3 regions of the Enterobacter sp. genome follow, and region 2 is predicted to be linked to each of the others. Evidence: predicted binding sites of a transcription regulator. Region 2 holds the regulator's gene; each other region holds the start of a gene.

What was found. Region 2 encodes sigma-54, which starts transcription at its own class of promoters, with help from an activator protein. Its sites were predicted from a motif close to GTTGGCACANNTTTCGCTNT; they were not measured.
Region 1: hypA (hydrogenase maturation nickel metallochaperone HypA) is a predicted target of sigma-54. The motif match lies at 1,662-1,681, and genes of this name have one in related genera.
Region 3: ACWYRJ_RS05070 (amino acid ABC transporter substrate-binding protein) is a predicted target of sigma-54. The motif match lies at 2,410-2,429, and genes of this name have one in related genera.

What each region holds. Positions count from the first base shown of each region.
Region 1 is NZ_CDRQYH010000020.1:34,262-38,409, forward strand. It holds gene hycC (formate hydrogenlyase subunit 3) at 1-358, opposite strand, end outside; gene ACWYRJ_RS08665 (4Fe-4S dicluster domain-containing protein) at 355-963, opposite strand; gene hycA (formate hydrogenlyase regulator HycA) at 1,034-1,498, opposite strand; gene hypA (hydrogenase maturation nickel metallochaperone HypA) at 1,709-2,059, shown strand; gene hypB (hydrogenase nickel incorporation protein HypB) at 2,063-2,926, shown strand; gene ACWYRJ_RS08685 (HypC/HybG/HupF family hydrogenase formation chaperone) at 2,917-3,189, shown strand; gene hypD (hydrogenase formation protein HypD) at 3,192-4,148, shown strand, end outside.
Region 2 is NZ_CDRQYH010000008.1:76,782-80,929, forward strand. It holds gene rapZ (RNase adapter RapZ) at 1-747, opposite strand, end outside; gene ptsN (PTS IIA-like nitrogen regulatory protein PtsN) at 793-1,284, opposite strand; gene hpf (ribosome hibernation promoting factor) at 1,367-1,654, opposite strand; gene rpoN (RNA polymerase factor sigma-54) at 1,677-3,110, opposite strand; gene lptB (LPS export ABC transporter ATP-binding protein) at 3,158-3,883, opposite strand; gene lptA (lipopolysaccharide ABC transporter substrate-binding protein LptA) at 3,890-4,148, opposite strand, start outside.
Region 3 is NZ_CDRQYH010000009.1:70,876-75,023, forward strand. It holds gene gltK (glutamate/aspartate ABC transporter permease GltK) at 1-336, opposite strand, end outside; gene gltJ (glutamate/aspartate ABC transporter permease GltJ) at 336-1,076, opposite strand; gene ACWYRJ_RS05070 (amino acid ABC transporter substrate-binding protein) at 1,232-2,137, opposite strand; gene lnt (apolipoprotein N-acyltransferase) at 2,492-4,030, opposite strand; gene corC (CNNM family magnesium/cobalt transport protein CorC) at 4,036-4,148, opposite strand, start outside.

The DNA of each region.
Region 1 (4,148 bases), on a different contig from region 2:
AGATCGCCGTCGCCATCAGCAGGTTAACCAGCAGGCCGTTGGCCCTGGCGTGCGGATGGCGGTGCCAGTCGATATTGAACAGGCTGATAAACACCCCGCACAGGCCAAACGTCACCAGCCAGATGGCGTTCAGGGGAGTGATCTCAACCGTGTGGCGAATCAGCGGCATCACGGTCTCTGCCGACTGGCCGCCGAGCAGAACAACGCCGCCTGCCGCCAGCGTCATCAGGCTAGCGACTGCCCCGCCGAGCCCGGCGATCGCGCCGCTCAGGGTTTTATGGAATGAGAAGATCGGCGCCAGAACGGCGGCGACCGCAAAACAGGCTACCGCGCTGGTAATCATCATCACCGCGTTCATTTCACCCCCTCGTTAAGCGCCTGTAGCAGAGAAAGGTCGCCAAAATCACTGTTGATGGTCAGCTCGCGTTTGCGCTTGCTGGTACGGGCGATGTCGCGAATGTTAACCAGAATCAACGCTTTAGTCGGGCAGGTGCGCACGCAGGCCGGGCCCTGATCATCGAAGCTGCACAGGTCGCATTTCACCGCAACGGCACGGATGCCGGGCACCCAGTCCAAAAGCGAGCTTACGCGCGCAGGCGCCGGCGGCGCGGGCGGGGCTTTTGGCGAGTTGGCATTCGCCGGGATATGCAGCGGTCGGCTGCCGGAAAACTCAATCGCGCCGAACGGGCAGGCAATGCCGCACAGCTTGCAGCTTACGCACAGGCTTTCGTTCAGCTGGACAGCGCCATCCACGCGGGTGATGGCATTTACAGGACAGACACCCGCGCACGGGGCATCCTCACAGTGATGGCAGAGCTGCGGGGCAGACTCTTTTTCATTGCGCATGACGTGCAGGCGCGGCATGGACTGCAGCCCATGCAGGCGATGCGTTTCCGAACACGCCGCCTCACAGGTTCGACAGCCAATGCAGACCGTCGAGTCAGCAATTACAAAACGGTTCACCGGGTTATCCTCTGGTGATAGTCATTTTTGTCGAAAAGCTGTCTTGTCGACACTTCTCGACACGCATGGGTCAGGCCACGTTCGCTGAGGCATTTCCGTCCATCAGCTGCTTCAGGTTGACCGGAAGATCGTGCTCAACGGCGGCGTACAGGCCGTTATAAACCGGCGCGATTTTTTCCAGATAGTGTTCCAGCACCTGCTGGCGATCGCGGTTGCTGACGTGGCCGTCCACCATGCCATCCGCCATCAGCTGCGCCTTCGCAATACACTGTTTTTCGCCGTCTTTTGTCTCGAGGTAGTACTCAATGGTGTGGCTGTTGAAGTTGTCCGCCAGGGTAACGTTGATGGTGAAATGGCCGAACAGGACGAAGCGCATGTCGCCCTGCGCCGCGCAGCTCATCGCGTGGTGAAGACGCGCTTTCGACAAGGTAATGCCCTGAACCAGAGAGTTGCAGTAAAGGTGCCACTGGTCCTGTAACTGTTGATGACGCTGCGCGATGTAATCCGCTTTTTCGCTGATTTCCCAAATAGTCATAGAAGGTATCCGGTTAATGGAGATAGCGGCTGTTAAGCAGATTCCATGCCAGTTTTTATCTTTATGATTTTCAATACGTTTATCTTACGAATCGCTGTCAACATCGCGGTGTCGACGTGTCATTTCGACAGCGTTGACATCGTCACGCCCTGACAAAAATCGAGCTGGCACCGTTATTGCATTACCGGGGCAATTCATTGAGGAGGCGTCATGCACGAAATCACCCTCTGCCAGCGGGCTCTTGAACTTATCGAACAGCAGGCAGTGCAAAACCACGCGAAACGCGTCACCGGCGTCTGGCTGAAGGTCGGAGCATTTTCCTGCGTCGAGACCAGCGCCCTGACCTTCTGTTTTGAGCTGGTCTGCCGCGGCACGCTGGCGGAAGGCTGCGAACTGCATATTGAAGAACAGCAGGCGGAGTGCTGGTGCGAGCAGTGCCAGCAGTACGTCACCCTGGTGTCATCAAAGGTACAGCGCTGCCCGCAGTGTCAGAGCACCGGTCTGCGCATCGTGGCGGATGACGGCATGCAGATCCAACGCCTCGAAATCGAGAAGGAGTAAAGTATGTGTAGTACCTGCGGTTGCGCCGAAGGCAACCTGTATATAGAAGGGGATGAACACCGCCCCCACTCCGCGTTTCGCTCCGCGCCCTTTTCCCCCGCACCGCGCCCTGCGGCAGCCCTGACCGGCATTACCTTTGCGCCGCAACGCTCCGATGCGGGCGACCTGCATTACGGCCACGGCGAAGCGGGCACTCACGCGCCGGGCATGAGCCAGCGCCAGATGCTGGAGGTGGAAATCAACGTGCTGGACAAGAATAACCAGATCGCCACCCGCAACCGCGCCCGCTTTGCCACCCGCAAACAGCTGGCGCTGAACCTTGTCTCCAGCCCCGGCTCCGGCAAAACCACGCTACTAACCGAAACGCTCAAGCGCCTGAACGGGCTTGTCTCCTGCGCGGTGATCGAAGGCGACCAGCAAACCGTTAACGATGCGGCGCGCATTCGCGAAACCGGCACCCCGGCGATTCAGGTCAACACCGGTAAAGGCTGCCACCTCGATGCGCAGATGATTGCCGACGCTGCCCCGCGCCTGCCGCTGGCGGATAACGGCATCCTGTTTATTGAAAACGTTGGCAACCTCGTCTGCCCGGCGAGCTTCGACCTGGGCGAACGACACAAGGTGGCGGTGCTTTCGGTGACCGAAGGCGAAGACAAACCGCTGAAGTACCCGCACATGTTTGCCGCCGCGTCCATCATGCTGCTGAACAAGGTCGACCTGCTGCCGTACCTGAATTTCGACGTGGATAAGTGCGTGGCGTATGCCCGCGACGTGAATCCGGATATTGAGATCCTGCTGGTCTCCGCCACGCGCGGCGACGGCATGGACGGCTGGCTACACTGGCTGGAGAGCGAACGATGTGCATAGGCGTACCGGGACAAATTCACGCCATCGACGGTAATCAGGCCAAAGTCGAGGTCTGCGGCATCCTGCGCGATGTCGACCTGACGCTGGTGGGCACCACCGATGAGAGCGGCGCATCGCGTCTCGGCCAGTGGGTGCTGGTCCACGTGGGGTTTGCCATGAGCGTGATTAACGAAGCGGAAGCCCGCGACACGCTCGACGCCCTGCAAAATATGTTCGACGTGGAGCCTGACGTGGGCGCGCTGCTGTACGGCGAGGAGCGATAATCATGCGTTACGTTGATGAATACCGCGCGCCGGAGCAGGTGCTGCAGCTTATCGGCCACCTGAAAACGCGCGCAGCGCGGCTGGACTACACGGCGGAAAAACCGCTGCGGATCATGGAGGTATGCGGCGGGCACACGCACGCCATCTTCAAATTTGGCCTCGACCAGCTGTTGCCGGAAAACATTGAGTTTATCCACGGCCCCGGCTGCCCGGTCTGCGTGCTGCCGATGGGGCGCATCGACAGCTGTATTGAAATTGCCAGCCAGCCCGACGTCATTTTCTGCACCTTTGGCGACGCGATGCGCGTGCCGGGGAAAAATGGTTCGCTGCTGCAGGCGAAAGCGCGCGGCGCAGACATCCGGATCGTCTATTCGCCGATGGATGCCCTGACGCTGGCAGCGGATAACCCCGCGCGCAAGGTGGTGTTTTTTGGCCTGGGGTTTGAAACCACCATGCCCGCCACCGCCATCACGCTGCAGCAGGCGAAAGCGCGCGGCGTCGAGAATTTTTTCTTCTTCTGCCAGCACATTACGCTCATCCCCACCCTGCGCAGCCTGCTGGAAGAGCCAGGCAACGGCATTGACGCCTTTCTGGCACCGGGCCACGTCAGCATGGTGATTGGCACAGACGCCTACGGTTTTATCGCTGAACAGTACAATCGTCCGTTAGTGGTCGCTGGTTTCGAACCACTTGATCTACTGCAAGGTGTCATCATGCTGGTTGAGCAGAAAATAGCGGCCCTGAGCGCGGTCGAAAACCAGTACCGCCGCGTGGTGCCGGATGCGGGAAATGAACGGGCGCAGCAGGCGATAGCCGACGTATTTAGCGTTGAGGGCGACAGCGAGTGGCGTGGTCTGGGGCTGATTGCCGAATCCGGCGTGCGCCTGACGCCAGCCTATCGCGCGTTCGACGCCGAAGCGCATTTCCGCCCGCAGCCGCAGCAGGTTTGCGACGATCCC
Region 2 (4,148 bases):
ACCGGTACAGCCAATCGCTACCGTCAGGTAGCTACGATTGTTTGTCTCCAGCATAGGTAACCATAGCTCAAGGTAGCTTCGCGTCTGGTAGATAAAATTGTGTACTTCTGTGTGCCTGTCGAGGAAGGCCGCGACGGGTTTGTCCAGGCCTGTCATGGGACGCAGCTTCGGATCCCAGTGCGGGTTCGGCAGGAAGCGCACGTCGAAAACATAATCCGCATCAATCGGGATACCGTGCTTGAAGCCAAAGGATTCGAACACCATCGTCAGTTCACGCTCGCGTTTACCCAATAACCGGGTGCGCAGCATTTCTGCCAGCTCGTGAACGGACATCTCAGAGGTGTCGACAATCAGGTCTGCACGAGAACGCAGTGGCTCCAGCAGGTCGCTCTCTTCATCGATAGCACTCTCCAGAGAGAGATTCTTACTGGAAAGCGGGTGCAAGCGACGGGTATCGCTGTAGCGACGGATTAGCGTATTGCGGTCTGCATCAAGGAACAGCAGCTGAGGCGAGAACGTGTCAGGCAGGTTGCTCATGGCCTGTTCGAAGATCTCTGGCGATTCAGGCATGTTACGGACGTCGATACTGACGGCTGCAGAGGTTTGTCTCTCCGCAAGCGTGCGGGCCAGATCGGGCAACAACACGACCGGCAGGTTATCAACGCAGTAAAAACCCATGTCTTCCAGCGCGCGCAGAGCAACGGATTTCCCCGACCCTGAACGGCCACTGACAATCATCAGCACCATGTTCCGTTTCTCCTCAGGACAACAGATGTGAAGGCCATCTCCTGGTTATGCATCATCCTGATTGCCTTCTGCTTCAGTGATAATTTGGTAGAGCTCTTCATCACTTTGGGCCGAGCGCAGTCGACGGCAAATAGTTTTATCGGCCAGACGTTTTGCGACCAGCGACAGCGTATGCAGGTGGGTTTTCGTCTGATCGGCAGGCACCAGCAGCGCGAAAAGGAGATCGACGGGCTGGTTATCAATGGCATCGAAGGCGATGGGTGTTTCAAGCTGCACAAACACACCAACGGCACGCAGGGTATCCTCTTCCAGTTTGCCGTGCGGGATCGCGATGCCGTTGCCGATACCGGTACTGCCCATTTTTTCACGGGTCAGAATCGCTTCGAACACCACCTGCGGCGGCAGGCCCAGCTGTTTAGCAGCCAGTTCACTGATGATCTCCAGCGCACGTTTTTTGCTCTGGCAGTGAACCGCACTGCGGGTACATTCCTGGTTAAGGACATTGCTCAGTTGAAGAGCGGAATCGTTGTTCATCATAATTTCACCTAAGCGCTAACTGTACAAATGGCCTGTTGTGTTTCACAACAGGCCGTCCTGCACCCGTTAACTGCCCGGACAATTAGTGTTGTTTCAGTTTATCTTTATGTTTATTGAGCTGTCGCGCAAGCTTATCAATCAAGCCGTCGATAGCAGCGTACATGTCTTGCCCTTCCGCACTGGCATGCAGTTCACCCCCGTTAACATGCAGGGTGGCATCCGAGATATGAGTCACTTTCTCCACTTTCAACACAATATAGACCTGATTGATCCTTTCGAAATACTGCTCGAGTTTTGCAAACTTCGCGTTCACGAATTCGCGTAAAGCCTCAGTAATTTCGACGTTTTGTCCAGTGATGTTGAGCTGCATAGTGTCTTCCTTATCGGTTGTGTCAGACCAGCTGTTTACGCTGGTTGGACGGCGGAATGGATAAAGACTCTCGATACTTCGCAACAGTACGACGTGCCACCATAATACCCTGATCGGACAGCATGGTGGTTAACTTACTGTCGCTTAGCGGCTTCGCGGGGTTCTCCGCGGCGATCAACTTCTTCACCAGGGCACGAATGGCCGTTGACGACGCTTCACCGCCGCCCTCGGTATTCACATGGCTGGAGAAGAAATACTTAAGCTCAAAAATACCGCGTGGACTGTGCAGATACTTCTGCGTGGTGACACGGGAAATGGTTGATTCATGCATCTCGACGGCCTGGGCGATATCCGCCAGCACCATCGGTTTCATATACTCTTCGCCCTGCTCAAAGAAAGCCTGCTGCTGTTCGACAATACAGCGGCTGACGCGTAGCAGCGTATCATTTCGGCTCTCAAGACTTTTGATCAGCCATCGCGCTTCCTGAAGATTGCTACGAATATATTGATTGTCGGAGTCGTTACGCACGCTGGTGCACATGGAGGCATACTGCTGGTTGATTTGCAGGCGAGGGATGCTGTCTGAATTCAGCTCAACGACCCAGCGGCCATTGTGTTTTCTGACCAGCACGTCCGGAATAACGTACTCAGGCTCGCTGGTCTGGATTGATTGTCCCGGGCGTGGATCGAGTGACTGGATCAGATTCACCGCTTCTTTCAGCACATCTTCTTTCAGGCGCGTGACGCGCATCAGGGTGCGGAAATCGTGGTTCGCCAGCAGATCCAGGTGATCGCTGATGATCACGCGCGCCTCGTCGAGCCATGGCGTCTCTTTGCTGAACTGAGAAAGCTGGATCAGCAGGCAGTCGCGCAGATCTTTTGCGGCTACGCCTACCGGATCGAAACGCTGGATGCGCTTCAGAACGGCTTCAACTTCCTCAAGCTCTATCTCTTCGTCGCCCATGCTTTCCAGAATATCGTCAAGCGTGACGGTCAAATAGCCGGTGTCGTCAACGGCATCGACAATTGAGGTGGCAATCGCGCGGTCGGTATCGGAGAAGGGAGTGAGTTCCACCTGCCACATCAGGTAATCCTGCAGCGACTGGGTGGTTTCTCCCTGATAGACCGGTAGCTCATCATCCTGGTAGTCAGCACGCGTACCGGAAGGCGTTCCGGCGGTGTAGATTTCATCCCAGCTGGCATCCAGCGGAAGCTCGTCGGGCATCTCTTTTTGTTCGAGTGCGTCGGCGGTATCGAGCGCTTCTGTATCCTGCGATTGCTGGGTATCTACCTCGTCATGAAGATCGGTTTGTTCCAGCAGGGGGTTGCTGTCCAGCGCCTGCTGGAGCTCCTGCTGAAGTTCTAACGTGGACAGTTGCAACAGGCGAATTGCCTGCTGTAGCTGCGGCGTCATCGCCAGTTGTTGGCTGAGCCTTAATTGCAAACCTTGCTTCATGTTCAGAGCATTTTTCTCCGGTTCGGCGTTACGTTACCTCTACCCTATCAGAGTCTGAAGTCTTCCCCAAGATAGACGCGCTTAACATGATCGTCTTCGAGGATCTGCTGCGGCGTACCGTGGGCGATCAGATTGCCCTGGCTCACAATATACGCGCGTTCACATACGGCCAGCGTTTCACGGACGTTGTGGTCGGTGATCAGTACGCCAAGCCCGCTGTCGCGCAGGTGTTCAATGATACGTTTAATGTCGATAACCGAGATCGGGTCAACACCCGCAAACGGTTCATCCAGAAGGATAAATTTAGGGTTTGCGGCCAGCGCACGCGCGATCTCAACGCGACGGCGTTCGCCCCCGGAGAGTGCCTGACCGAGGCTGTCGCGCAGATGCTCAATGTGGAACTCTTCCATCAGCTCGTTGGCACGATCCTGACGCTGTTCGCTGGTCAGATCGTTACGAATTTGCAGGACCGCCATCAGGTTGTCGTAAACGCTAAGTCGACGGAAAATGGAGGCTTCCTGCGGCAGATAGCCGATCCCGCGACGCGCGCGCGCGTGAAGCGGCAGAAGACTGATGTCTTCATCGTCAATGATTATGTTGCCGGCATCGCGCGGCACAATGCCAACGACCATGTAGAAGGTTGTCGTTTTACCCGCACCGTTAGGGCCAAGCAGCCCCACGATTTCGCCAGAGTTGACGGTCAAACTGACATCTTCTACGACACGGCGGCCCTTATAGGCCTTCGCGAGGTTTTTTGCAGTTAATGTTGCCATAACGGATTAGTTACTCTTCTTCTGTGCCGGGGCCTGGCCCTTGCCTTTGTCCTGCAGCTGCGACGGAACCAGTACGGTCGTGACGCGTTTACCTTTCTCGCTGGAGGCCTGCATTTTTTGCTCTTTCACCAGATAGGTGATTTGGTCGCCGGTAATGTTGCTGTCCAGCTGTTCCAGATACGCGTTTCCGGTCAGGATAACCAGGTCCTTCGCCAGCTCGTAGTGCATATGTGAGGCGCGGCCTTTCACCGGCTTGCCGTTGTCC
Region 3 (4,148 bases), on a different contig from region 2:
GTAGTAAGCGGCCTCAAACATTGAGAACGCCACCATGGCGGAGATCAGACGGATATCGGTTTTCGGCGACAGCCCCAGCACGTTTTGCAGGAAGCCGGGCACGATCAGGTAAAACCACAGCAGCACCATTACCAGCGGGATGGAGCGGAACACGTTAACGTAGGCGGTCGCAAACCATGCGAGCGGCTTAAAGCTCGACAGGCGCATGACGGCCAGCAGGGTGCCCCAGACGATACCGACGATGATGGCAATGACGGTGATTTTTAAGGTAATCATCAGTCCATCAAGCAGGTAAGGCATGGATGGAACGACAGAACTCCAGTCAAATTCGTACATTATTTGCCCCCCATGTTGCCCGGCAGGCGAATTTTGCGTTCAACCAGGTTCATCACCAGCATGATGAAAGCGTTAATCAGAACATACGCGAGCGTGATCGCGGTGAAGGATTCCCACGCGTGAGCGGAGTAATCCAGCAGTTTGCCCGCCTGCGCGGCCATATCGACCAGGCCGATAGTCGAGGCGATGGCCGAGTTTTTCACCAGGTTCATCATCTCTGAGGTCATCGGTGGAACGATAACGCGGTAGGCGTTTGGCAGCAGCACGTAGCGGTAGGTTTGGGGCAGCGTCAGGCCCATCGCCAGGCCCGCATTTTTTTGTCCGCGCGGCAATGACTGAATGGCGGCACGCACCTGCTCGCAAACGCGCGCAGCGGTAAACAGCCCCAGACACATCATGGAGGAGACAAAGAACTGCACGTTCGGATCCAGTTCCGACTTGAACCACATGCCAATATTTTCCGGCAGCAGTTCCGGGATAACCAGATACCAGGTAAAGAATTGCACGATCAGCGGAACGTTACGGAACAGTTCCACATACAGGGTGCCAAGTGTTGAAAGAAAGCGGTTAGGGACGGTGCGCAGAATACCGAACAAAGAACCGACAAGAAACGCGATAATCCACGCCGTTATCGATAATGCCACGGTGACCTGAAAGCCGCTCCACAGCCAGCCAAGATAGGTGGTGTTGCCGAACGGGGCTTGTTGCAGGAATATGCCCCAGTTCCAGTCGATTGACATAATAAACTCCAGAAAAAAAAGGGTAGCAGCGCTACCCTCGAAGATTGGTGAGAAGCTCATTTTTCGCGCTGAGTGGGGAACGACCACTCAACGTATAGTCTGTCCATGCTTCCCGACAATCGAGAGGGCAGGAGATCCCGCCCCTGTTGTTCTAATTAGTTAAGAGCCTTGTCATTTGGAGATTTGAACAGCGCTTTCATGTCGTCAGACAGTTCAAAATTCATGTTCAGGTTTTTCGGTGGAATCGGGTTCTTGAACCATTTGTCGAACCATTTTTCCGCTTCGCCGGAGGTCTGCACCTGAGCGATGGTGTCATCGATCAGCTTTTTAAACTGCGGATCGTCTTTACGCAGCATACAGCCGTAGGCTTCTTTCGACTGCGCGGTACCGACGATATCCCAGTTGTCTGGTTTTTTCGCTTTCGCACGCTCGCCTGCCAGCAGGGCGTCATCCATCATAAACGCGACGGCACGGCCGCTTTCCAGGGTACGGAAGGAGTCGCCATGGTCTTTCGCGCTGATGATGCGCATGTCCATTTTCTTCTCGTCGTTCAGCTTGTGGAGCAGCACTTCTGACGTGGTACCGGAGGTAACAACGACCGCTTTACCTTTCAGGTCAGCGAAGTCTTTGATCTCACCGCCTTTCTTCGTCAGCAGGCGGGTACCCACGACAAAGATGGTGTCAGAGAAAGCAGCCTGTTTCTGACGCTCCAGGTTGTTAGTGGTGGAGCCACACTCGAAGTCAAAGGTGCCGTTTTGCAGCAGTGGAATACGGTTCTGTGAAGTGATTGGGATCAGCTTCACCTGCAGGTCAGGTTTGTTCAGCTTTTTCTTCACGGCTTCAACGATGGCGTTGGAGTAATCCTGTGAATAGCCCACGACTTTTTGCGTGTTGTCGTAGTAAGAGAACGGGACAGAAGATTCACGGTGGCCGACCACGATAACGCCGTTTTTGGCAATCTTGTCGAGAGTACTGCCTGCTGCAGGCGCATCTTCAGCGTGAACCACGCCTGCAGACATTCCCATAACCAGCATTGCTGTGGCCAGTTTACGTAATTGCATACCCAACTCCTTTTTTATCAGCGCCAGTGACGCATTGATACCCATTGTGATGTTGTTATATCTCGCGCAATGCGAGTGCAGTGTTATGCAAGCTTGTTAACATTTAGTCTGGCTTAATGTAAAGATTTTGCTGCGTTATTGTTTATTTTTGCGAAGCGCGCCGCACCATTCAGAGGCAAATATCTCCCGTTGCACCGTTACGGTGCTGCCGGTGATCTACGCTGGTGCGACAAAGTTGCACGTTAAGCCAAACTGCGTTTACCTGAATAAACAAAGCAATAGGCGTGCCAGTTTTAAGATTTGGAAGGGATTGCCGGGTAAGGCGTAGCCGCCACCCGGCAACAGAAGGGAAGGTTATTTACGACGCTGGCGCAGGCTCATCAGCACCGCGCCAAAGCCGAATAGCGCGGTCAGGATCCACAGCGGCCAGTTGCCGGTGCGCGCATATGGCGTCAGGCCTGTGGTTGGCGTGACATTCGTGGTCAGCACCTCTCGGGTAAACTGCGGGATCATCGCCTGGATTTCACCCTGCGGACCAATCACAGCGGTGATGCCGTTGTTGGTACTGCGCAGCAGCGGACGCGCCAGCTCCAGAGAGCGCATACGTGCCATCTGGAAGTGCTGCCACGGGCCGATTGACTTACCAAACCAGGCATCGTTGGAGATGGTCAGCAGATAGTCTGTATCAGGGCGGAAGTTATCGCGCACCTGCTCGCCGAGGATGATTTCGTAGCAGATAGCCGCCGTCAGGGCTGCGCCGTGCGCGTGCAGCTGAGGCTGTACGTACGGGCCGCGGCTGAAAGAGGACATCGGCAGGTCGAAGAACGGGGCCAGCGGGCGCAGAATCGACTCCAGCGGGACAAATTCACCAAACGGCACCAGGTGGTTCTTGTTGTACCGGTCAGTGGAGTGGTAGCTGTATTCGCTGTCTTTGCCGAGCGTAATGATGGTGTTGTAGGTGTCGTAGCGGTTCTGCTGATTCAGACGCGCATCGACAATCCCGGTGATTAGCGTGCTGCCGCGCGCCACCAGCAGGTCGTTCATCATGTTGAGGAACGGCTGCTGATTGATTTCCAGATCGGGAATGGCAGACTCCGGCCAGATAATCAGCTGCGATTTACCCATCACCTCTTCGGTGGCGTTGGCGTAGATCTTCAGCGTGTTTAGCAGCTCTTTCTCGTCCCACTTCATGGACTGCGGGATATTCCCCTGCACCATGGAAACCTGCATGGCGCGCGCGGGCTCAGGCGTGAACCACTGGATATAGCGCAGCGGGAAGGGAAGGGCGAACAGCACCAGCGCCATAACCAGCGGCTTCCAGCAGCGCGTGACCAGCGCCAGAACCAGCAGGCCGCTCACCACCATCAGCAGGAAGTTGATGGCCTCAACGCCCATTACCGGCGCCAGGCCTTTGAGCGGGCCGTCAATCTGACTGTAGCCGAACTGCAGCCACGGGAAGCCGGTCAGCACCCAGCCGCGCAGGAATTCCGTGATCTGCCAGACCACCGGTGCGGCAATGGCAACGCGCAGCCAGCTGGTTTTGGGCCACAGGCGAGAAAGGATGCCGGCGAACAGACCGGTATAGAGCGAGAGATACGCGGCGAGCAGGACCACCAGGAAGACGTTTACCGGGCCAGGCATACCGCCAAACTGGGCGATGCTGACGTAGACCCAGTTAATACCTGAGCCAAACAGCCCCAGTCCCCAGAAGTAGCCGATAGCGGCAGCCTGTACCGGACGACGGTTCAGGATCAGACCCTGAAGCCCCATCAGGGAGAGTATGGCCGCGGGCCAGATATCGTAAGGAGAAAAAGCCAGCGTACCGCTGGCTCCGAGTAACAGCGCCAGCAGCAAACGGACGCGCTGGCGTTCAAGCAATGGGGCAAATGCCATTTACATTAATCTTCCAGTTTTGGCACCGGTGAGTCGTCCGGCGTTCTGACATGAACCTGTATAATACGTCGGCTGTCGGCCATTGCCACTTTGAACTGGTAACCGTCGATGTCAACGG